2 regions of the Halomonas chromatireducens genome follow, and region 2 is predicted to be linked to the other one. Evidence: predicted binding sites of a transcription regulator. Region 2 holds the regulator's gene; the other holds the start of a gene.
The links. Region 2 encodes FliA, which starts transcription of late flagellar genes. Its sites were predicted from a motif close to CTAAAGTTNNNNNNNNNNCNGCCGATA; they were not measured.
Positions count from the first base shown of each region.

Region 1: flgM (flagellar biosynthesis anti-sigma factor FlgM) is a predicted target of FliA. The motif match lies at 4,456-4,482, and genes of this name have one in related genera.

Region 1 covers NZ_CP014226.1:1,978,505-1,990,624, reverse strand. Annotated here, with positions in the region: gene LOKO_RS09220 (flagellar basal body rod protein FlgF) at 1-521, opposite strand, end outside; gene flgE (flagellar hook protein FlgE) at 544-1,809, opposite strand; gene flgD (flagellar hook assembly protein FlgD) at 1,911-2,603, opposite strand; gene flgC (flagellar basal body rod protein FlgC) at 2,609-3,016, opposite strand; gene flgB (flagellar basal body rod protein FlgB) at 3,065-3,478, opposite strand; gene flgA (flagellar basal body P-ring formation chaperone FlgA) at 3,665-4,363, shown strand; gene flgM (flagellar biosynthesis anti-sigma factor FlgM) at 4,516-4,803, shown strand; gene LOKO_RS09185 (flagella synthesis protein FlgN) at 4,800-5,249, shown strand; gene LOKO_RS09180 (sensor domain-containing diguanylate cyclase) at 5,297-7,267, opposite strand; gene LOKO_RS09175 (putative bifunctional diguanylate cyclase/phosphodiesterase) at 7,610-9,358, shown strand; gene LOKO_RS09170 (amidase family protein) at 9,372-10,106, opposite strand; partial or broken gene LOKO_RS18825 (methionine biosynthesis protein MetW) at 10,280-10,402, shown strand; partial or broken gene uvrB (excinuclease ABC subunit UvrB) at 10,394-11,875, opposite strand; gene LOKO_RS09160 (OsmC family protein) at 11,943-12,120, opposite strand, start outside.
Region 2 covers NZ_CP014226.1:2,928,813-2,940,932, reverse strand. Annotated here, with positions in the region: gene flhA (flagellar biosynthesis protein FlhA) at 1-1,448, shown strand, start outside; gene flhF (flagellar biosynthesis protein FlhF) at 1,452-3,641, shown strand; gene LOKO_RS13575 (hypothetical protein) at 3,642-4,223, shown strand; gene LOKO_RS13570 (flagellar protein FlhE) at 4,220-4,699, shown strand; gene LOKO_RS13565 (RNA polymerase sigma factor FliA) at 4,776-5,483, shown strand; gene LOKO_RS13560 (EAL and HDOD domain-containing protein) at 5,512-6,714, opposite strand; gene LOKO_RS13555 (EAL domain-containing protein) at 6,810-7,586, opposite strand; gene LOKO_RS13550 (motility protein A) at 7,827-8,663, shown strand; gene LOKO_RS13545 (OmpA/MotB family protein) at 8,656-9,339, shown strand; gene LOKO_RS13540 (bifunctional diguanylate cyclase/phosphodiesterase) at 9,428-12,094, shown strand; gene argF (ornithine carbamoyltransferase) at 12,117-12,120, opposite strand, start outside.

The DNA of each region.
Region 1 (12,120 bases), 950 kb from region 2:
CCACGCTGCAGGGCCTGTTCCGGGGTGACCAGCTTGATACGCCCCATGTCCACCAGCGCTTCGGGATTCTCCCCTTCGCCAATACCGCTGAGGGTACCGTCGGCACCAACCGACAGGCTGGCACCCAACTGCACGACGATGGGCCCACCGTCGCCAATCACCGGCCGCCCCACCAGGGTAACCAGGCCATCGCCGTCGACCTGAAGATCGCCGCGCCGGGTATAGGCCTCGGTGCCATCATCAGCTTGCACGGCAATCCAGGCGTCGCCTTCCAGCGCCACGTCCATGGGCCGGCCGGTGTGGTTGATGGGACCCGCCGAAAAGTCGCTGCCCGGCGTGGTCGCCGCTACCGACACGCGCGTCGGCAGCGCGCCTTCGCCCTGTACCGGCACGGCGCGCATGGCATGCAGCTGGGCGCGAAACCCGGCAGTCGACACGTTCGACAGGTTGTGGCTGACCACCGCCTGCTGCTCCATGCTCTGCTTGGCCCCGCTCATGGCGGTGTAGAGGATGCGATCCATGGCTCAGGCTCCCGTTCCAGGCTTAGCGCAGGTTGATGGCGGTCTGCAGGAGTTCGTCCTGGGTCTTGATCGTCTGGGAGTTGGCCTGATAGGCCCGCTGCGCCACGATCATGTCCACCAGCTCACGGGCCATGTCCACGTTGGAGGTCTCGATGGCACCGGAGACCACGCTGCCCAGCAGACCGGTACCCGGTGCGCCGATAAGTTCCTGACCGGAGGTGGCACTGGCCGTCCAGACGTTGTCGCCGGCAGGCGTCAGCCCTTCGGGATTGCGGAAACTCACCAGGGCGACCTGGCCGGCCGGGCGCGACTGCTCGTTGGAGTAGTTGCGCATGATGGTGCCGTCATCGTTGATGGTGATGCCCACCAGGGTGCCGGAGGTGTAGCCGTCCTGGTTAAGACTGCTGACCGTGGAGGTATTGCCGAACTGAGTGGTGCCGGCAAGGTTAAGATCAAAAATCAGGTCTTCTGGCTCCCCGGCGAAGAAGTCACCGCTATCGAAAGTCACATCGGTGAACACACCGCCAACAGGCTGTGTCAGTTGACCATTGGCGTTGAACACAACTGGGAATTCGCGGGCAACGTCGTCGTCATCCTCGTCCATCAACGCCTGACCATCGAGGGTCATACGAGCAAGCCATGTATTCTGGGCGGCTACCCCATCCACCTCATCCACTTTCTCATAATACACAGTGATATTTCGCGGATTGCCCAGCGAATCGAAAACGGTAAAGTTATTTGAATAGTGGTATTTGATATCAACACCATTAGAACTTTCCACTGTGCTGAGATCATCTCCTGCTACTTTGCGGGCATCCAGGTTGATCGTGGTACTAACGCGAGTGGTGGCACTCGCGTCCAACTCTTCCGCGGAGACATTCAGCGGCACCGGCTGCCCGCCTGCCTGCACCTGGCCGGCGGCATTGAGCCCGAAGCCCATGATCTGGGCGCCCTGGGCGTTGATCAGGTTGCCCTCGGAGGTCATGGAGAGCTGACCGTTGCGGGAGTAGACCACTTCGCCGCTGGGGTCCTGGAAGCGGAAGAAGCCATCGCCGGCGATCGCCAGGTCCAGGTTACGGTTGGTGGACTCGACGTTACCTTCATTGAAGTTCTGCAGCACGGACGATACCCGCGTGCCCAGGCCGACCTTCGAGCCGGCAAAGACATCAGAGAACTGTACGTTGGATCCCTTGAAACCCACCGTCTGGGAGTTGGCGATGTTGTTGCCGATAGTGCCCAGCTTCTGTGCCTGGGAGTTAAGGCCACTCAGTGCTTGGGAAAAGCTCATGTTTCGTTCCTCTGCCTGCCTAATTTTTTATGCCGCTTTCGCGGTTCTGATCAGGAAACCCATATTCAGCGCTTCCTTTATGCGAAAACCACTGCTGCGAATCAAAGAATCTGCTTGATGTCACCCAGGCCGACCTGGCCATAGATGGCGCCCAGGTCGAGTTTCACACCGCCATTGCCGTCGGGCGGCGTCACCCCACCAACCACGGCATAGTTGAGCGTTGAGGCATTCAGTGTCTTATCGCCGCTAGTGGCTTCGACACGCACGCGATAGGAACCCGGAGCCGCCGCCTCACCTTCGGTGGTTCGGCCATCCCAGGTGAAGGACTCGACCCCGGCCTTGACGGAGCCGATGTTGTAGCGGTTGACCACCTGGCCACTGGCGTTGGTGATCGTCACACGCACATTATCGGCCGCCTGGCCTAGCTCGATACCGAAGGGTGTGGTGTGGGTGTTGCCGTCCGCGTCAGTCTCCATCAGCACGCGGTCGCCCGGTACCAGCACGCCCTTGCCGATCAGCCCGGTCGCCTGCAGGGTCTGGCCGGCGTCCATCTGGCTGGTGATGCCCTTCAAGGTCTTGTTGAGATCCTCGATGCCGCTGACGGTGTTGATCTGCGCCAGCTGCGTGGTCATCTCATGGTTGTCCATGGGATCGAGCGGGTCCTGATTCTGCATCTGGGCAATCAGCAGGGTCATGAAATTGTTGCGCAGTTCGGCGGATTGACTGGCATCGCGGCCGGAAGGGCCACCCTGATTCAGACGCGTGACGACATTGGCATCAATGGTCGTGGACATGGCGGTTACCCTTCACCCAAGGTGAGTGTCTTGAGCATCATCTGCTTGCTCGTATTCATGACTTCGACGTTGGCCTGGTAGGAGCGGGAAGCCGAGATCATGTTGACCATCTCGTGTACCGGCTCGACGTTGGGCATGGTCACGTAGCCATCGTCATTGGCCAGCGGGTGCTCGGGGCGGTACTCCATGCGCATGGGCGAGGTATCTTCCACCACGCTGCGCACACCCACCCCGCCGATGCCATGGGCGCCCTGATTGCGCGCCTCGAAGAGCACCTGCTTGGCGCGATAGGCCTCGCCATCCGGCCCCGCCACGCTGTCGGCGTTGGCCAGGTTGCTGGCCGTGACATTCATGCGTTGCGACTGGGCGCTCATGGCCGAGCCTGCAATATCGAAAACGGAAAACATCGACATGGTGCGGTCTCTCTCTGATTACTCTGGCTCGGATGACTCTGGCTCGGATTACTCAGGCTGCATGGCGTTCTTCAGGCCCTGGATCCGGCTATTGAGGATGGTGAGCGCAGCCTGATAGCGCACCGAATTGTCGGCGAACTGGGTACGCTCGCGATCCATGTCGACCGTGTTCCCGTCCAGGCTCGGCTGGTCAGGTACGCGATACAGCAAGTTCTGGCTGGTCGGTGCGAAGCCCTGCCCGCCCAGATGCCCTGCAGACGTCCTTGCCAGTGACAAACCGCCACCGGATGAGCGACCATGCTCGACCGCCTTCTTGAGCTCGCCGGCAAAATCCATGTCGCGCGCCTTGTAATTCGGCGTATCGGCATTGGCGATATTGCTGGCCAGCACCTTGTGGCGCTCCTGGCGCAAGCCCAGCGCCTGCTGGTGGTAGTTAAAGGCGGCCTCGAGCTTATCGATCATGCCGGCGCTCCCGTGGTCAAAACTCAATATGAACAGTGTGCGGAACTTGTTGAGAGTGAAGAATAGCCAGAGTGGTGTCACATCAATGGCAAGAACAGACCGGTTTTCCGCATTCATTTCCGCTGTTTCATGAAATCGGCGGGCGCTAGAATTCACTGGCACCATCACCAACCTCGGCCAAATGCCATGCAGCGTCTCCCCTTCAAGCTCCTGTTCACTTTGTGGCCGATACTCGCCAGCCTGGCGCTGCTTCCCGGCATCGCCAAGGCCGACGACGACGCCCTGCTCCAGGCCGTACATGGCTTCCTGTACAGCGAGGCACAGCCCCTGGGCGAGGAAATCATCATCGAGCTGCGGCCTCCTTCGGCCCGAATGCCGGAGTGCGTTTCACCCCAGCCCTTCCTGACCCGGGAAGGCGAACTGCCTCTCGGGCGGGTATCGGTAGGTGTGCGCTGCGGCAGCGATGGGCGCCAGGTGCGCTACATGCAGGCTGAAATCGGCGTTCTCGGCGAATACCCGGTCCTGGCAGCCACGCTCAACGCTGGCGATACAGTTCGCCCGGAGCACCTGGAACAGCGACAAGGCAACCTGGCGGAGCTTCCCAACAATGCCCTGCTCGATGCGGAGCAGATCATTGGCCAGTTGGCGACTCGCACGCTGCGTGCGGGGCAGCCGCTGCAGGCCCACCAGTTCCGCTCCCTGCCGCTGGTGGAACGCAATCAGCGCGTCGTGGTCGAGGCCCGGGGCACGGGGTTTCGCGTCTCACGTGAAGGAGAGGCACTGGAGCCAGGAGGGCTGGGTGACCGCATCCGGATACGTTTCGACTCTCGCGAGGTCGTCACTGGACGCGTGGCAGGAGAAGGAATGGTGATCGTCGATTTCTGAACGGTGGCTCGGCATGCCATGCCGACACTCTCGACGCTGGCTTGCTACACTAACCTGCGGATGCGCCTCGCGCGTGTTCGCTATATCATTGCCTAAAGTTTTCTCCGGAGCAGCCGATAGCGTGTAAAAGCACCGGTCACGAGGCCAATATAGTGAAGATCAACAGCCAGAACCCCCTGACTCGCCCGACACCGACGACGCCCCGCGAGGAAGCGCAGCCGGTCAAGAGTACCAGTCAGTCCAGCCAGCAGGATGCCGGCCCCGCGGCCACCACGCACCTGCGGCAGAATGCCGCCGACAGCTCCCGCGACATCGACACCGTCAGGGTCGAGGAGATTCGCGAGGCCATTCGGGAAGGCCGCCTGGAAATTCGCGCCGACCGGATCGCCGACGGGTTGATCGAGTCGCTGCAACCGACTGCAGGTAATGGTGACGAATGAGCCTGACCAAGCTTCTCCGCGAGCAGCAGCAGCGCCTTGATGGCGTGATCGAACTGCTTGAGCAGGAGCGCGAGCTGCTTGCCGCCGCCGATATCGACGGGCGCCAGCTCGCCGAGGTTGCCGAACTCAAGCAGCAGCGACTGCAGCAACTGGAAGCCACAGAGACCTTGCGCCGTAACGTTCAGCAGCGCCTGGGCTATGCCGAGGGCGCCGCTGGTGCCCGACAGGCCGCCGAAGATGCCGGCTGCCTGGAGGCATGGGAAAGCACGATGGAGCGAACGCAGAAGGCCCATCGGCTCAACACGATGAACGGCCAGCTTGTTGGCCTGCGCATGGGCCAGAACAAGCGCCTCCTCGAATTCATTCACGAGGCCGCCGAGAAGACGACCTATGGCGCCAGCGGTCGAGTAAGGGCGCAGCCGGGACGCTTCAACACGTCGGTATGACCCATTACCACCCGCAAGCGTTTACCACAGCAAGTCGGCCTACCCTCTTACCATAGAGAGTCGATAAGGCTGCCGTCGTCGGGATCCGCCATGACCACGGCGTTGCGGCCATTGGCCTTGGCCTTGTAGCTGGCGGCATCGGCTCGGGCCAGCACGGTCTCGACGGCATCATCCCCCTCCTGGAACGCAGTCACCCCCATGCTAAGTGTAATGCTGTAGACCCTGCTCTCATTCACCACAGTAACCTCGGAAACCACTCGCCGCAGGGATTCCGCAATCTCCTGGGCCTGCTTGAGGGTACAGCTGGGCAGCAGCACGGCGAACTCGTCTCCACCCTGGCGAGCAACGTGGTCGCTACGGCGAACCTCCCAAGCCACCACCTGGGCGATACGACGAAGCATTTCGTCGCCCAGGGCATGCCCGCCTTCGTCGTTGATGGGCTTGAAATGGTCCAGATCGAAGAGTATCAGCACCGACGGGGTACCGGTCTTGGCGTATTCCGCCAGCGCCTCCTCCAGACGCCGCTCGAAACCCCGGCGGTTGAGCAGTCCCGTCAGCGGGTCATGCTCCGCCTCCCATCGCTGCAACGCCTCCTGCTGGCGACGCTCGGTAATGTCCTTCACCATACCCACGAACCCGAGGGGCTGATCGCTGCCCTTCACCTGGCTTGCATGCACTTCCACCCACAGGGTGACACCATCCTGATGATGAAAGCGGAGCTGACGCATGAAGTCATTGCCGGTCGACAGGGAGTGACGCCACATATCCTGGGTTCCCTGGCGGTCATCCGGATGAATTCGGCCCCACCACTCCTCGGGAGTACACGACGCATCGAGTCCCAGCAGCTCCAGCAGCGCCGGGTTCATGTAGTTCAGGTGACCCTTGAGGTCAGCCACGAACATGCCTATCGGCGTTGATCCCAGCACGGCATCGAGAAAGGCCTGCCGATCCCGAAGGTGCTCCAGGGCCGAGAGGCGCTCATGCTCCAGACGGTTGAAACTGCCGGCTACCTGCCTCAACTCCTCCATGCTGGTGGAGAGCGCCAGGTAGCGACGCTCCCCCGCCCCTACCTGAGCGATCTGCTGCTCGAGGCGGTGCAGCGGCTTGAGCATGCGCCTGACCAACCAGCGCATGCTGAACATCAATACTACCGCCAATACCAGCCAAGCCCACCAAAGGGTAACGAGATAGTCCCCCAGCGGCGCACGAACCTGTGACCGGGGCAACGATACCTTGACCACCCAGTTCGCCGGCCTGATCTGGCGATAGGACATCAGCGTCGACTCGCCATCGATCCCGCGGGCAATGGTTTCCCCCTCCCAGCCCTCCAGAGCCAGGTCAAGTGACGGCAAACCATTGAACGCCTGCCTGCTCGTCCGCCCAGGATGAAACAAGACCTCGCCCGATGCCGACAACACAGAGACACGCCCCTCTTCGCCCAGCCAGCTTCGCTCGAGCCAACGGAACAACCCACCCCCTGTCAGGTTGACCATCCCTCCGACAACTCCGCTGAAAGCCCCCTGCTCATCGAACCGCGGCACCAGCATCAGCACCAGGTTGTCGCCGCTGGCCCGACCCACGAATGGCTTGCTGACATAGGGCCAAGGGGAGTGACTCATCAAGCGAAAATATTCGGTTTCCGATGTATCAAGACCGACACGCCCCTCCACCACTGGCCAGTCGGCAAGCACGACGCCGTCGGGACCGGTTACCATGATGCCCTCGAACCATTCCAGCAGGGCCTGGTTACGATCGAGGGCAGTACCCAGCTCATCCGGGCTCATTCCCTGCAGATTCGGCGCCAGTCGCCCCAGGGCATTCAGGCGACGATTAACCTTCTCGGTCAGGCCATCGGCAATCAGGCGCGACTCGTCACGCAGGTGATCGAGATTGACCTCATCCACCAGTGCCTTGCCATACTGCCAGGCCAGCACCATGAGAATGCCCACAATCACCAGCCACGTCGCGGCAAGGCCGGCAAGCAGTCGCCCCTGCAGAGAGCAGAGGAATCGAGTCATTGCTTCCATCCGAACCGATATGCGCAACGCGGTCCCCTTCGGCGATAAAATCGGGAGCCAAGCGACCCACTCACTAAGAACGACGCTAAGCCTGAAACCACCCTTGGCGATCCAGCTGCCTCAAGGATCGACATATTTACTCTTGTATCGGCGTCCGGTCTCCGAACTTGAGACCCGCTCAGGCGTCAATACCTAATGATGATTGGTTTTTGAGGGCAGATCCGAATTTAACCTTGCGCAGCGCTAAAGTCTGGACCGTTCATGACGATAATCTCTCATGGCAGCGTCGAATCTCACCTCGACGTTTCAACCGAAAACAGCAGGGGCTAATTCGGCGAATCGATGAGTCATCACGGCAAACGCCCACCCGGCGACAGGGTCAGCTCACTGGCCCAACATCCCGCACGGCTCATCCAGAGCGCGTTCGAGCAGGGACAGACCGGCATGGTCCTGACAGATGCCGCCGGCCTAATCGTCATGGCCAATGAGGCCTTCTGCCGCATTGCCGGCTGTGAGTGCAGCGAGGTCGCAGGCTGGCCAGTCGAACACTTCTTTGCTTCCTTGAGGACACCATCGCCGATTGGAGCCGAGCCAGGCGCGAATGCCGATGAGCTCACTTCCTGGCAACAGGAAGTCCTGTGCCGCCGTGACGACGGTGAATCGATGCCTGTCCTGATGACCGTCGATGCCCTACTCGATGAACAGCAGCGGCCGCATCACTATCTGCGCACCTTCGTCAGCCTCGCCACCCCCAGTGGAAAGCAGCTAGGTGACAGACACTGGGTCCATGTCGACCCGATGACCGGACTCCCCAACTGGCTGCTGCTGCGTGACCGCCTCAATCACGCCCTGGCCCAGGCGGAGCGTGCCGATAACGGGCTTGCCGTACTGTTCATCGATATCGATCGCTTCAAGGCAATCAATGATGCCGTCGGGCACGTGGAAGGGGACCGACTGCTGGGCGAGCTGGCCCAGCGACTGCAGAAAGCCCTGCGCAGCCGGGACACCCTGGCCAGGCTGGGTGGCGACCAGTTCATCGTCTTGCTGGAAAAGGATGGCACGGCGGAAGCCGCCCAGGTGGTGACAGAGCGGCTGCAGGAGGCGCTGGAGCCGCCTTTTCTCTCCGGGAGTCGCTATCTGCTGCTGACGGCCTCCATCGGTATCGCCCTTTACCCGAGCGACGCCCAGGATGAGGAAGCGCTGATCACCGCGGCACGCAGCGCCATGTATACGGCGCGTAAGAAGGGACCGGGGCGCCTGGCCTTCGTCGATCATCGCCTGACGGCCAAGCTGAAGGAAAAACATCGTCTCGAGAGCCGGCTAAGCGAAGCCATTCATCTACCCGAGCGCCATTTTCGCCTTCTCTTCCAGCCCGAAATCGATGTCGATACCGGCTGCTGCACCGGCCTGGAGGCCGTACTGCGCTGGCAACATCCCAAGGAATGGAAACTTCCCCCTGAAGCCTTCGTCGACACCATATCCCGCTTGGGCTTGGGTATTCGCCTTGATCGCTGGGTGATACAGAGCGTCATCGGCCATCATCTGGGTTGGCTGGAAAGCGCTTCATCGCTTGCCCAGTTGCCCGTATCGATTCGTCTCTGCGAGTCACATTTGGTACACGATACCTTCGATAGAAGACCTCTCGACCATTTTCTTCGTCAACAGCAGCTCGACTCACTGGCCTGGATGGTGCTGCAGATACCTAGCCAGGGGTTATCCAGCAACCTGGACGGCACGTCCCATATGCTCAAGCGGCTGGAGAGGCTGGGCGTTCGCCTCACCATCGATGGACTGGGCACCCATTCTTTCGACCTCGCATGGCTCTCTCGCCTACCCTTCGACAGAGCCAAGATCAATGCCGGCCTGACCAGAGCGCCCCATCAGAATGAGCGCAACCTGATGGAAGCGCTGTGCCGTCTACTTCAGGCCCTCCATATCGAGCCGGTAGTCATTGGCATCGATGATCAGGCTATAGCCACCACCGTGAGCCGCCTATCCTGCAAACATGCACAGGGCGATTACTACTGCCCCGCCATATCCGCAGAGGAGCTGGAGCAGTGGCTATCCGAACGTACGTCAGCCCGCCGCTAGCCTGGGCTGCGTTCTATCCGCTCTGATACGGGTTAGGCACAGCAGGATAGCGTGCCGGATAGGCCTCCATGAAAGCATGGGCGACACGCAAAACACGCGCGTCATCATGCTTCCCCCCCGCCAGTTGAAAACCGACGGGTAAGCCGGCGTCGGTAAAGCCACAGGGCACCGATGCCGCAGGCTGCTGGCTGAGGTTGAAAGGGTAGGAAAACGGCGCCCACTCCTCCCAGTCTCGCATGTCCCGTTCAGGTGGCACATTGTGCAAAAGCTCGAATGGCGAGATCGCCACCGAGGGTGTCATCACCAGATGATACTGCTGATTGAAGTACTCCAGCTGCTGGGTCAAGCGGGCCCGGCCACGCAGGGCGCAAAACAGATCCAGCGCACTCCACTGCTCGGCTCGCCTGGCATCCGCAACCATGCCCGGATCGAGCAATTGCCGATTGCGCTCATCCATTCCATCGTAGACAGCCAGCGATGCCGTAAACCAGAGCTTGTTGAAGATATCCAGCGGCGATTCGAACCCGGGGTCGACCTCTTCAACGGTGGCACCAAGCGCCTCCAGCTTATGGGCAGCCGCGCGCACGCGCTCTGCCACGTCGCGGTCGACCCTGGCATAGCCGAGATCCGGCGAATAGGCGATTCGCAGCCCCTGAAGCCCCTGACCAAGCTCTTCGCCCCAATCCTCTGGCTGGCCCCGCGTCGCATAAGGGTCACGATAGTCGTAGCGCCCGATGACGTTGAGCATCTTCACCGCATCGGTGACATTACGGGTCAGGGGACCGATGTGCGACAGGGTTGGTTCCTCCGACGGGGGATTGCCAGGCGCCAGTGGGTCGGCCCGTCGCGCCCCGCCACGCGGCGGGTTTCCAGCGGCGTCATGTCGATCTCGTCCGGGGCCAGCGCGGTGGGCTCGCCGTCGACCGGATGCTCGACGAAATGCTGCGGGTCGCCGACGAGTGCATCATTACCTTCCCCAACTTCGCCTACTGGCGGCACCGTGTACACCTCGGTATTCGCGGCTACATGCCGGTCTCCAAGACGTAGGTCACGAATGATCTCGACCCGCTCCACGGTGTCGATATCGGAGTGCAGGTAGCGCACGCGCACGTCATGCTCGTCGAGGTACTCCGTCAGGTCTTCCGCCATCCGCTTGGTCAGCGTGGTGACCAGCACCCGCTCGCCGACATTTGTGCGCAAGCGTATCTCGGAGAGCAGGTCATCCACCTGGGTCGTCGCCGGGCGAACCTCAAGCTCAGGGTCGAGCAACCCGGTGGGGCGCACCACCTGCTCCACGAGCTGGCCGGCGTGTGCCGCCTCGTAGGGCCCAGGGGTGGCCGAAACAAAGATGGTCTGGGGAGAGATGCGCTCCCACTCCTCGAACTTCATGGGGCGATTGTCCAGCGCCGACGGCAGGCGGAAGCCGTACTCTACCAGCGTCTCCTTGCGTGAGCGGTCACCCTTGTACATGCCGCCGACCTGGGGAACGCTGACGTGGGATTCATCGATGAACAGCAGCGCGTCCGCCGGCAGGTAATCGAAGAAGGTGGGTGGTGGCTCGCCCGGCGCACGTCCGGACAGGTAACGCGAGTAGTTCTCTATGCCGTTGCAGTAACCTAGCTCATTCATCATTTCCAGGTCGTAGAGCGTACGCTGCTCCAATCGCTGTGCTTCAACCAGCTTGTCATGCTTGCGCAGCCATTCCAGCCGCTCGACAAGCTCCTCCTTGATCCGGTCCGCTGCCGCCACAATGGTCTCTCGCGGCGTCACATAGTGGCTCTTGGGGTAGATGGTCATGCGCGGCACTTTCCCACGCACTTCTCCGGTCAGCGGATCGAACAGGCTGATGGAGTCGATCTCGTCGTCGAATAGCTCCACGCGCACTGCTTCTTCGTCGGAGTCGGCCGGGTAGATATCGATGACATCGCCGCGCACGCGGTAGGTGCCACGACGAAAATCCATGTCGTTGCGGGTGTACTGCAGCTCGGCAAGTCGGCGCAGGAAGTCACGCTGGTGAATCAGCTCGCCGCGAGTGAAGTGCAACCGCATTTTTAGGTACTGCTCCGGATCACCCAGACCATAAATTGCGGATACCGAGACTACGATCAAGGCATCGCGCCGCTCCAGCAGCGCCTTGGTGGCAGACAGGCGCATCTGCTCGATATGCTCGTTGATCGAGGCGTCCTTTTCGATGAAGGTATCCGACGACGGTACGTAGGCTTCAGGCTGGTAGTAGTCGTAGTAGGAAACGAAATACTCAATGGCATTGTCGGGAAAGAACGACTTGAACTCGCCATAGAGCTGGGCCGCGAGGGTCTTGTTGGGGGCCATGACAATGGTCGGACGCTGCAGCCGCTGGACCACGTTGGCCATGGTGAAGGTCTTCCCCGATCCGGTCACCCCCAGCAGGGTCTGGTGAGTCAGGCCCGACTCCAGCCCACTGATAAGGCTTTCGATGGCCGCCGGCTGGTCACCGGCCGGCTGGAAATTCGACTGAAGGCGAAAGGGCTTGCTCATGCCGGCTCCGGATTGCATCAGGCGCCAAATCGGCGCCTGGGTGGGACAATGTCAATTTGCCAGAGGCTCACACTTCGCTGGTATCGGCTGTACGCGTGATGACGTCCACCGTTGAACTGGTCATCAGGCGATGGATCGGGCACTTGTGGCTGATCTCTTCCAACCGTGCCCGCTGTTCCGGATCGTCGATACCATGGAATGTCATCACCACTTCGAGTCGATAGGTCCCCTTCGGTTCCTCGCTA
Region 2 (12,120 bases):
GCCTGGTGATCATGGTGGTCAATATCATCGGCGGGCTGCTGATCGGCATGCTGCAACACGGCATGGGCTTCGGCGATGCGGCAAAGACCTATACGCTGATGACCATCGGCGACGGCCTGGTGGCGCAGATCCCGGCGCTGGTGATCTCCACCGCCGCTGGCGTTACTGTCTCCCGGGTAAATACCGAGGAGGATGTGGGTCAGCAGATGATAAGTCAGCTGTTCGTCAATCCTCAGGTGTTGATTCTGGCCGCGGTGGTCATGGGCCTTCTGGGCATGGTTCCGGGTATGCCCAACATGGTGTTCCTGCTCTTTACCGGCCTGCTGGCAGGCCTGGCCTGGATGCTGACTCGGCAGGCGGAGCAGCGGCTGGTCGAGCAGGAAATCAGCGCCGAACCGCCACCACCTCCCGAGGCCCCCGAGGCGAGTTGGGACGACGTGCAGCTGGTCGATACACTGGGGCTGGAAGTGGGGCACCGGCTGATCCCGCTGGTCGATCAGCGCCAGGCGGGCGAGCTACTGGGGCGCATCAAGAGTGTGCGCAAGAAATTTGCGCAGGAAGTGGGCTTCCTCCCGTCAGTCGTTCATATTCGTGACAACCTTGAGCTGGGTGCCAATACCTACGTGATTACGCTCAAGGGCGCAGAAATCGGCCGGGCCGAGGCATTCCCGGGCCAGTGGCTGGCCATTGATCCCGGCCAGGTGACGGGCCAGCTGCAAGGCACCCCCACTGAAGACCCGGCCTTCGGCTTGCCAGCGGTATGGATCGATTCCGGGCAGCGGGAGCATGCTCAGGTCTATGGGTATACGGTGGTCGATGCGGGGACCGTGGTGGCGACGCATCTCAACCACGTGCTGCACCGTCACGCTGCCGAGATGCTGGGGCGTCAGGAAGTCCAGAAACTTCTCGACAAGCTGGGCGAGGAGCAGAAGTCCCTGGTTGAGGACGTGGTGCCCAAGGCGATCAATTTGACCACGCTGCAACGTATCCTGCAGAACCTGCTGGAAGAGGACGTTTCGATTCGCGACATGCGTACTATTCTCGACACCTTGGCAGAGTATGCCCCTCAGCAGCAGGATGCCAATGAGCTGACCGCCCTTGTGCGAATCGCCCTGGGCCGGTCGATCACTCAGCAGTGGTTCCCGGGTCAGGACACGCTCAATGTCATTGGCTTGGAGGCACAGCTCGAGCAGGTACTGATGCAGGCGATGAACGGTAACGGTGCCCTTGAACCAGGGCTGGCGGAGACGTTGATGAGTCAGGCGGAGCAGGCGTTGACTCGCCATGAAGCAAGCGGGGAGCCCCCTGTCATGGTGGTGCAGCACAGCCTGCGGCCGCTGCTGTCTCGCTTCCTTCGTCGCCGGCTGCGTCATCTCGTGGTCATGTCACAGGCGGAGATTCCCGATGATAGGACACTGCGCGTCACGACGCTGGTGGGAGGTCGATAAGCGATGAGTGTCATGCGATTTACCGGCGTGAACAGCCGGGATGCCATGCGCCAGGTGCGCGAAGCTCTGGGCGATGAGGCCCTCATCCTGGCCAACCGGCGAGTAGATGACGGCGTCGAGATTCTGGCCATGGCCGAGTCGGCGGCGCCGGGTGGTAGCGACGATCCTCAACGGCACGCGCAGACGAACGCTTCTGCGCCTCCGGCTGCTGGACAGGGTGCGTCGAGTGCCTTCGAAGCCATGAGTGCGAGGCTGCTCGAGGAGATGCAGGATATGCGTGCGCTGTTGTCGCGCGAGCAGGCGCCGGCGGCGCTCGGTGGCCTTCGCGAACAGCTTCAGCATCTTTTGCTTGAGGCCGGCTTCCGTCAGGAGTTGGCCGGTGAGGTGGTCTCGGCCTTGCCGGAAGAGCTGGTCGGCCAGGATATGGATGCACGTGCCATGAGCTGGCTGCACCGCCAGTTGGTCAACCGTCTGGAGGGCCTCGACGACGAGGACGCTTTCCTGGATCGTGCCGGCATCGTGGCCCTGATCGGACCGACAGGCATCGGCAAGACCACTACTACCGCCAAGCTGGCCGCTCGCTACGTCATGCGTCACGGTACCCGCCCGGTCGCCCTGGTGACCACCGACAGCTTTCGTATCGGCGCCCACGAGCAGTTGCGAATCTATTCGCGGCTGCTCGATGTCCCCATGTATGCACTGAATGCCGACCAGCCGGTCTCCGACCTGCTCGAGCGCATGCGCGGCAAGTCTTGGGTCATCATCGATACGGTTGGCATGAGCCAGCGTGACCATCGTGTCATTGAGCAGGTGGCACACCTGCGTGGTGGCGATGCCCCGGTGAGACTGGTGCTGCTGCTCAATGCGGCCAGTCAGCCCGAGACACTGGAAGAGGTGGTGATCCGCTATCGCCAGGCGGCACAGGCGGCGGGTGCTGAACTCAGCGACTGCATCATTACCAAGCAGGATGAAGCCGGGCGCCTGGCGCCGGTGCTGGATATCGTGATGCGCCATGGCCTGCGCCTGCTGTTCGTCTCCCATGGCCAGCGCGTGCCGGAGGATATGTCCGTGGCCGACGTGCCGGCACTGGTTGACCGCGCCCTGGAGGCCCGCGTTGCCATGGCGCAATCCACGCCCCGTCAGGGCGCCGTGGAAGCGCCGGCGCGCTCCCCCAACCTGCTGGGGCAGGGGCGCCGCCTCTCCAGTACGCTGCTGGCCCTGCGGCAACGGCTGACAGGATTTCAGCAATTGGAAGCGGTCTGGGATCTGCTCGGCCTGCCGGCAGTCGTCCAGCAGCGGCGGCTGGAGTCACTGCTGTCCTCTTATCCAGCGTCCGAGCAGGCGCTGGGCATGCTGTGGAGCGAGCGTCGGCGAGTCAAGGGCGAGCGCTGGTCCATGCCGGATATCGCCATCGACCCGGAGGGGGGCTGGTTGGCGTTGCCACTGCTTCAGCACCGCCAGGTAGCTGGGCAACAGGCGCGACTGGAGGATGCATTGCAACGCTTGGCGGTCAGCGTGCATCTGCTACAGGGTTTGCCCGATGGCGAAGCGGCTGACTGGCTGGAGGAGAAGGCCATCACCTGGTGCAGCCAGGTGCGTGGCAGCCAGCGCGTCGAGCATGCCGGCGAGCGTCTGTCACTGTCGACGCTGGGTGAGCTGGCCGAGCCGCTGGGGGATGTGGCCTGTCGCTTTCGTGGGTCGCCGGGGCGCCTCGCCCTCTCGAGCCTGCCGGTGGCAGTGGCTCTCAAGGCAGGGAAGGGCGTGCAAGCGGTCTTGGTGCAAGCCTGGCTTGGCGATGTGCGTGATACGGAGAGCGGGCGCGTTCTGGCCAAGCGCTACTGGGTGACGCCGGCACGACTGGGGCGTGATCCGCAATCGTTGCTGGTGGCGCAGCTTCAGGGTGATGCGCTGCCGCAGTTGACGCGGCGGGCCTGGCAGCGGCTGGCCCCTTCGGAACTGGGGGAGGTGAGGCCCGATGTGCGTCTGCTGATGGCAAGTGGTCTTGCGACAGTTGCGGCGCATCTGGACCTGGCCGAAGACGAAGCGGCAATGGACCTGCGCGCCGAACTGTTGGGCCTGTCTGGAGGACGTCAGCGTCGCCGTGACGTGGCGCTGCTGGAATCCCTCATGCAACTGTTCATGGTACGTGATGCGATTCGGCATCTGGGTCTCGGTGAAAGGGAGTCAGGCTAGATGGGTATGGATCAGGCCGCCGGGCTACGCAAGTGGTCGAACATGACGCCAAGAGCTCCCCAGGAGGCGTGCCCCGACCACGTTGCTGCGATGCTGGTATCACTGGGAGGAGGCGCCGCTCCAGCTGGCCATGTCGGCTCGGCTCCCACGTCCTCTGCACAGGCCTCGGCGCAGCGCCCGAGGCGGCGTTTGGAATCGGACACGACCCTGATGGTATTGGGGCTTCCCGGCACCGGCGCGCATCATACCGGTAAGGTCACAGAGCTGTTCGAGGCCTGGGCCAACGAGGGTCGTGACTGGGTAGGCAATCCCCGGGCATGGCGGGTGGTGTCACTGCCTGCAGGCAGCCCGCATCTGCCGGTGCTTGCCGGCGAGCAGGCGCGTTGGGCGCTCTGGGTCGATGCAGATCCGGAGGCATTCCGTCGCGCCTATCGCGTGTTGAAGCAGGTAGCCGAGCGTGGTGGGCCGCAGCGGATGCTGCTGGTCCATCCGCCGAGCGTTGGACGACAGGGGCTGCTGAGTAATCTGCGTCATGCCGCGTCAAGCTATCTTGGTATCGAGCTGCTGGTATTGGCAAGATGAAGCTAATACAGCAGTCGTGGGCGAAACTGTTGCTGGGGCTGGGAGGCACACTCATTGCCAGCCTGGCACAGGCATCGGGCAGTTGGGTGGCCAGTGCCCCGGCAGTGCAGGTGGTTATGTCGGAGCGGCAGGTCCAGTCTGCGGATATGGTGCCGCCCACGGCCGAACTGGCCCGGAATCAGGTCATGGGGCGGGTGAGCTGGCAGTTCCAGACCTCGTCCGGCGCCGAGGTGAATGCCCGGCTATGTCACGCCGGTGGGTGTGTCACGTTGGCAGGGCCGCGGGGACACACCGAAGCATTCGCGGGCATACCGGCGGATTCGGCGCTCTACTTCCAGTTTGCGCTGCGGGAGCGCGGACAGCGAGCCATGACGTTGCAGGGGCTGCAGGTCATCGTGAACCACCATGAACAGGAGCGTGCCGCAGCGGGTTCATATGACGGCAGTCGGCGGGGTAGCGGGCGTTGTGACAGTTAACGGTACTGAAGCAAGCGAAACCTGTTGAGTGAATCAGCACCCTTTGAAATGGGCTGGCAGCCACGAGAGCAAGCGTATGTACACAGCACGAGGCAAGATAGATCAGGGGGACATGCTGGCGGAGTATCTTCCGCTGGTCAGGCGACAGGCGCTCTCCCTACAGGTGCGCCTACCGGCGAGCATCGAGCTGGATGACCTGATCCAGGCGGGTACGGTCGGGCTGCTTGAAGCCATGGGGCGTTTCGACTCCTCCCAGGGAGCAAGCTTTGCCACCTTTGCCAGCCAGCGCATTCGTGGCGCCATGCTGGATGAGCTCAGAAGCCGGGACTGGCTGCCCCGCAGCGTGAGGCGCAATGCCAGGGCGGTCGATGAGGCCGTCAGGCGGCTGGAGCAGCAACTCGGGCGACATGCCGAGGAGACAGAGATTGCCGCTGAGCTGGACATGGATCTGGCGACGTATCGCCAATTGTTGAACGATACCAACAGCGGGCACTTGCTGCCGTTCGAGGCGTTGCTGGCGGAGGGTGTGGAGCCCGGTATTGCAGACGCCACGGCGGATACGCCTTACAAGCAATTGATCGACCAGCAGAAGCGACAGCAGCTGGTGGAGGGGATCGAGGCGCTACCGGAGCGGGAAAAGCTATTGATGGCGCTCTACTACCAGGAGGAACTGAACCTCAAGGAAATTGGTGTCGTCATGGGCGTGACCGAGTCACGGGTCTGCCAGCTCCACAGCCAGGCGGTCAGCCGGCTTCGCAGCCGGCTGGGCGAACAGGCAGAGTAGCCGGCCCTTTTTCGATAGAGGCATGGCTCTACAGATTGTTCATCAAGGCGCGTGCGCTGGCCAAGGCATCCATGTAGCAGCTGTGCAACTGGTCAGCCGGGATGTCGTTGATGGATTCCTCCACCTGGCGCTCATGATTCTCGCAGAGCGTCAGTACCGCCCCCAAGGGCCCCGCACGCTCCTTTAATGCAGCCAGGATGTGAGGGTTGAGCGGTAGCTGCGCGAGCAAGGTGTCGCGATCTTCCTCGAGCAGGGCATCCATCATCGAAAAGAGACCGGTGGTAAAGGCGTCTTCGGCATCCAGGGTGGGGAAAGGGGCCGACAGGTTGCGGCACATGAATGCTCGGATCAGCGCCATGCGCAGGATGATCCTGGACGACGGCTGGAGGCTGGCTAGGGTCAGTGTAAGAATGAGCCGCCTTAGCTCGATCAGGCCGAGCACCTGCATCGCCCGATATAGATCGATCTCCTTTCCGCCGCGGTTGTAGTAGTTCGAGTTGGCACGCCTCAGTACGGCCACATGAAGGTGAGGTATCTGTACCACGAGTTCCTGAAGACGATGAATGTCACTGTCTTCCTCGTACAGCGCCCGAATCAATCGTATCTGTGCCGCGCGGTTACCGTGTCTCCCCCGGGGAGGGGAGGCGATGAAGCTGGGGCGCGCCAGATAGTGCCCGTTAAAGTAAGCGCAGCCGATCTCGCGATAGCGCTCGAGCTCTTCACGGTCATCGATGTTTTCCACCAGCAGCTTGATGTTACGGGCGGGGAGGCGTTCGAGAGTCTTGGCATCGATGTCATGGGGTGTCGTCACCAGAATGATGTCGGTTCTGGGGAGTAGCGCCTCGAGATACTGCATCACCAAGCTGGCGGGCAGGACGATGCGATAACCCCGTTCCCGCATGTCGTCCAGGCGGACGAGCAGCTTCTCATCCACCTCCGGCATATCGGCGATGCCGATGGCCATGCGCGGTGCCGGGGTAGGAAGCAGCTCCGGGCTGGCGAGCCATGCCATCGGCAGGTCGACGAAGAGCGTTCGCTCAGCCAGAAGGCCGGCATCACCGAGTTCATAAACTGCGCTGGACAGTGCCCGGGCAGTGTCGGCCATCGTGTCATCGGATTCGTTCATGCCACTTTGCCGATAGACCAGGCGGTCCGCCACATGAGCGTGCTCCGTGTCGTGAATCGGATGAAGTGCAATAGTGCAAGGATTGAAATCCGCTTGCTCTGGCATGTTGCTGGGCTCCCTGCTGAGTGAGATCTCACTCAGGACTTTGTCATGATGCGACTTCTGCGCGTATTCGATCGATTGAGGGTCTTGCCACCCAGCTACAGTTCCTGTCTCAGGGTGTGAAGCCGGGGCTCCAGGCCGGTAACCAGGCTCGCCAGGCTGGGGCGGGCATAGTAGAAGCCTTGTTGATGCGTCAATCCGTTGCGCCCCAGCCACAGCGCCTCTTCACGGGTTTCCACGCCCTCGGCGATGAGAGAGATGCCCAGCTCACTGCCAAGCCCGACGATGGCGCGCAGGATGGCCTGCCGGCGTGGGTCGCTGTCGCAGCCATCCACCAGGACACGATCGATCTTGAGTCGGTCCGGGCGAAGGTCGGTGAGCAGGTCCAGGTTGGCGAAGCCATTGCCGAAGTCATCGAGGGCGGTGGCAAACCCCATGCTGCGGTAGGCCTCGATGATGCCACGGAGATGCTCCTGGCTGCGGACCTTCTCGGTCTCGGTGATTTCAAAGACCAGCCGGTCGGTCGGCCAGCCCACCTTGGCAGCGATGGCCAGGGTCGCCTGGATACAGGCGGAAGGTTCGTAGACGGCATTGGGCAGGAAATTGATCGACAGGTCCTCGCTCATGCCCAGTTGGCTGGCGATCTCGATGGCCCGGACGCGGCAAGCCTGGTCGAAGCGGTAGAGCAGCTTGGGCGTGACCTGGGACAGGATGCTGTAGGCTGACTCGCCCGCTGGGCCGCGCACCAGGGCTTCATGGGTGGTGACGCGGGCGCTGGCAAGGTCCACGATCGGCTGGAAGGCCATGGTGAATTCGAATGGAAGCGGTCCGTCGCAGATGACGCAGCGTCCATCCTTTTCGGCGCATTGATGCATGGAGACTCCCATCGTCTCTGTCGGCTGTGGGGACCGGATTCCCCGTTACCTGTTACATCGGCAGACACGGCCGAAACTTGAGTCCCGTGTCTGCCCATGCTGAACGCTGCATACTTTGGAGGGTCAGCGAATTGCTTGACATAGATCATGTGCGGCCCGCTTCTCTGCAGCTCGCACCTCAAGTTTCGGCCTATCCCGCCGATTGATGCCCTAGACTCGAAGCCCCTATCAGGAGCCTGCATGAATCCTTCAACCATCATCGGTATGTTCGCCAGCGTCATTCTGCTGGTCAGCGTACTCTTCTTCACCGCCGAGTCGCCACAGAGTTTTCTTAACCTTCCCGGGCTTGCCATCGTATTGGCCGGCACCATGGCGGCCACCTTCATCAGCTATCCGCTGAAGGAGGTCGTTCGGGTGGTTCGTCTGGTGGGGCTGGTGTTTCGGCGCGAGAACACCTACATGCGAGATGACATCAAGGAGCTGGTGGATATCTCGCGGCTGTGGTTCAAGGGGGATGTCCGAGCCGTGGAGGAGGCTCTGGAAAAGGCGCGCAACCCCTTCCTGCGTACCGGCATCCAACTGGTGATAGCCAACACCAAGGAAGACGAAATCTTCGACCTGCTGCGCTGGCGCATCGCCCGACTCAAGGCGCGCGAGCATGCCGAGGCGCAGATATTCCGCACAATGGCCACTTACGCACCGGCCTTCGGCATGATCGGCACCTTGGTGGGGCTGGTGAACATGCTGGAGGTCATGGAGGCCGGCGATCTCCACGTCATCGGCCCTCGCATGGCCATCGCCCTGCTCACGACCTTCTACGGCATCCTGCTGGCCAACCTCGTCTTCAAGCCTATTGCTGTGAAGCTCGAGCGACGCACAGAAGAGCGTCTCATCGCCATGAACATGGTCTTCGAGGGCATCTCGTTGATCACCAAGCGGCGCCTGCCCTCCTTCATTGAAGAGACGCTCAACTCCTTCGTTGCGAATTATCATGACGAGATTCGCGATCCCATTGTCTCCGATCGTACGCGTGGAGAGGGCGAGGGTACCGGAAAAGGAAAGGGGCAGAATGCTTGATCGCGGTATGCGTGACATGCTCGCCCCTCCGACGGTAGAGGGCGATAGCGATGGCTGGCTGATGAGCTATCTCGATGTCCTTACGCTGCTCATCACCCTGTTTGTCTTGCTGCTCTCACTGGCAGGGAACGGTCTGGCCATCCAGGGCAGCCGGCATGGCGGCGATAGCGCTGCTTTCATCACCCCCCAGGCCGAAGCGGCGGCTCGCATGGTGGCAGGCTCCGGACTCAAGCCGCGCCATGATGGCCTGCAGCCGCAATTCTCCGGACTCGATATCGAGGGCATCAGCATGGCAGAGGGGCAGCAGGGCATTACGCTGCGTATCGATGACAACCTGCTGTTTTCCAGCGGCCAGGCGGACCTGACTTCTCAGGGGCGCGAGGTGCTGGGTCGGCTGCGTGAGCTGCTGCAATCCTTCGATGGCGACGTCTCGGTGGAGGGGCATACCGACAGCATTCCCATTGCCACGGCACGCTTTCCCTCCAACTGGGAGCTCTCGTCGGCGCGGGCCATCGCCGTGCTGCGGTACCTGGCCGAACTGGGCGTCGATATCGAGCGCCTGCGCGCGGTGGGCTATGCCGAGACCCGTCCCCTGGCAAGCAACGAGACGGCGGAGGGGCGCGCCGAGAACCGCCGGGTGGAGCTCCTGCTGAAGCAGGAGCTGGGTGCGCAGTGACGGAAGGCGAGACGATCTTACGGGCTCTCGAGCAATGATTCATGCTCGAAATCAGCCACGGCGGCGCTGGTCGGCATTGCAGGCCTCCATGATCTATACCATGGCGGTCACTCTAGTGCTGCTTGTCATTGTCTGGGCCTTGAAGGAGCGCCATGACCGCGAGCTGGATGCTGCCGAGGGTCGTGTGCTGGCACAGGCAGAGCTTATGGCGGAGTGGGCTTCAGGCACCTTCAACAGCACCGACAACACGCTGAGCGGCCTGGCCAACCTCTTTGCCCTCTCCATCGATGGCGATATCGATCAACGCTTCGCCAGGGCCTTTGAATCCCTGGTCTCTCAGCGCCAGCAGAGCCTGCCTTTCCTGGATGCGCTCGGCATCATCAGTCATACCGGTGAGACACTCTATACGATTGGAAACCCTGGGTTCCCGGGACATGACATGGAGGAGCGTGCCTTCATACGCAGGTTTCTTCAGGACTACGACCAAAGCCACTCCGATAGCTATTGGAATCCGGAGTCGGGCGATCATCGCATGCTCTACCTGAGGCGCATGTTCGATGCCGACGGGTTTTTCCTCGGTGTTGCGGCGGCACGACTGGATCTCTTCTTCTTGACCCATGCGCTTCAGCGGCTGACGCTTGATCCTGGCGAGAGTATCGCCTTCATCGACGGCAACCTGCGCCTGATCGCCCGGCGGCCGGATCTGGAGAGCCTGCCCATGACACAGGCGCTGGGCATGCAGGTCGATGCTCCGGCGGTAGCTGAACTCATTGCCGGCGATCGAAGTGGGGCCGTTACCATTCGCTCGCCATTGGCCGGGGACAGCCGGATCTTCGGTATCGGGCGAGTCGAGGGCATGCCGATCGTGGCCGCCGTGGGCTTCAGCGTACGCAGCGTGCTCGCTTCGTGGTATCAGCAAGTGGTGATACTGACCTTCGGCTGGCTACTGACTGCGGCACTCGGCCTGCTGATCTTGCTTCACTACCTGCGCCTTTCTCGCACGGAGGCAGAGCTTCAGTGCAGCGAACAGGCGCTGCGGCAGATCAACCACTCCCTGCAGGCGGAACTGCGCATCGCCGATATGGCGTTCGAGACGCACCTTGGCATGTTCATCACCGACGCCGACGGCATCATTCGTAAGGTCAATGTCACCTTCGAACGCATCACCGGTTACAGTGCCGATGAAGTGCTGGGTGAGAATCCGCGGCTGCTCAACTCCGGTCGCCATGATGCATCTTTCTACCGTGAGATGTGGGGCAGCATTCATGAGAAAGGCAGCTGGCAGGGTGAGGTCTGGAACCGGCGCAAGAACGGCGATACCTACCCGCAGTGGGTCACCATCAGTGCGGTAAAGGATGTGCAGGGGGAGGTCACCCACTATGTGGCGACGATCAGCGACCTGACGCACCGCAAGGCGGCCGAGCAGGAGGCGCATCGGCTGGCCTTCTTTGATCCGCTGACGGGGTTGCCCAATCGTCGCATGTTGCTGGACAGGCTGGCGGAGGCGCTCGAAGCGTCACGGCAGAGCGAACAGCAGAGCGTCTTGCTGTTCATCGACCTGGATGGTTTCAAGCATATCAATGACAGCCTGGGCCATCAGCTTGGCGACGAACTCCTGCAGCTCATGGCCAGGCGCATCCAGGCGGTCAGTCGCGATGTCGATCTGGTGGCCCGCCTTGGGGGAGACGAGTTCGTGATCCTGGCGGAGAGCCTGGGCGAGACTATCGACGGAACCTCGCAGGCGGCGGAGCGCCTGGCAACCAAGCTGCTGGGCAAGCTGACACAGCCCTGCTGGTTGGGCGAGCGTCGACACCTGCTCTCCGGGAGCATCGGCATCACCCTGCTCGGCGATGGTGTCGGGCGAGCGGAGGAGTGCCTGCAGCAGGCGGAGATGGCCATGTACCAGGCGAAGCAGGCGGGCCGCAATACGCTGCGTTTCTTCGATCCCGTGATGCAGGCGGTGGCGGTGCGACGCGCCATGATCGAGTCGGACCTGCGCCAGGCAGCCAGGCGCGATGAGCTGAAACTCTTCTATCAGATCCAGGTGGACGGCAAGTCGCAGGTGACCGGAGTCGAGGCGCTGCTGCGCTGGGAGCACCCGGAGCACGGCATGATTCCGCCGAATGATTTCATCCCTGTGGCTGAAGAGAGCTACCTGATCGTTTCCATCGGCAATTGGGTGCTGGAGACGGCCTGCCGACAGTTGGCGAGGTGGGCCAGTGATCCCCGAACTGCCGAGCTGACCATGGCAATCAATATCAGCCCGCTGCAGTTCCAGCAGCCGGATTTCGTGGCCAGTCTCTCGGCGGTACTCGAGACCACCGGTGCGCGGCCGGAGCGGTTGAAGCTGGAGCTGACCGAGACGCTGTTCATGGAGGAACCCGAGGCGGTGCGCGAGACGATGCGGCGGGTTCAGGCCATGGGGGTGTGCTTCTCGCTGGACGACTTCGGCACCGGCTACTCATCCCTTTCCTATCTCAGCTGCCTGCCGCTCGACCAGCTCAAGATTGATCAATCCTTCGTACGCACCCTGTTCCAGGATGTGTCGAATGAGATGATCTGCGCCACGATCATCAGCCTTGGGCGCAATCTGGGGCTGGAGGTCATCGCCGAGGGCGTGGAAACCCAGGCGCATCGCGACTGGCTGGAGGCCCACGGCTGCCATGCCTACCAGGGCTATCTCTATTCGCGGCCACTGCCCATCCATGCGTTGACAGGGCTGCTCGAGTCATCCACCTGTGCCGCCGGGCGCTGAGCCGGCGGCACAGGCGGGCCGGTCAG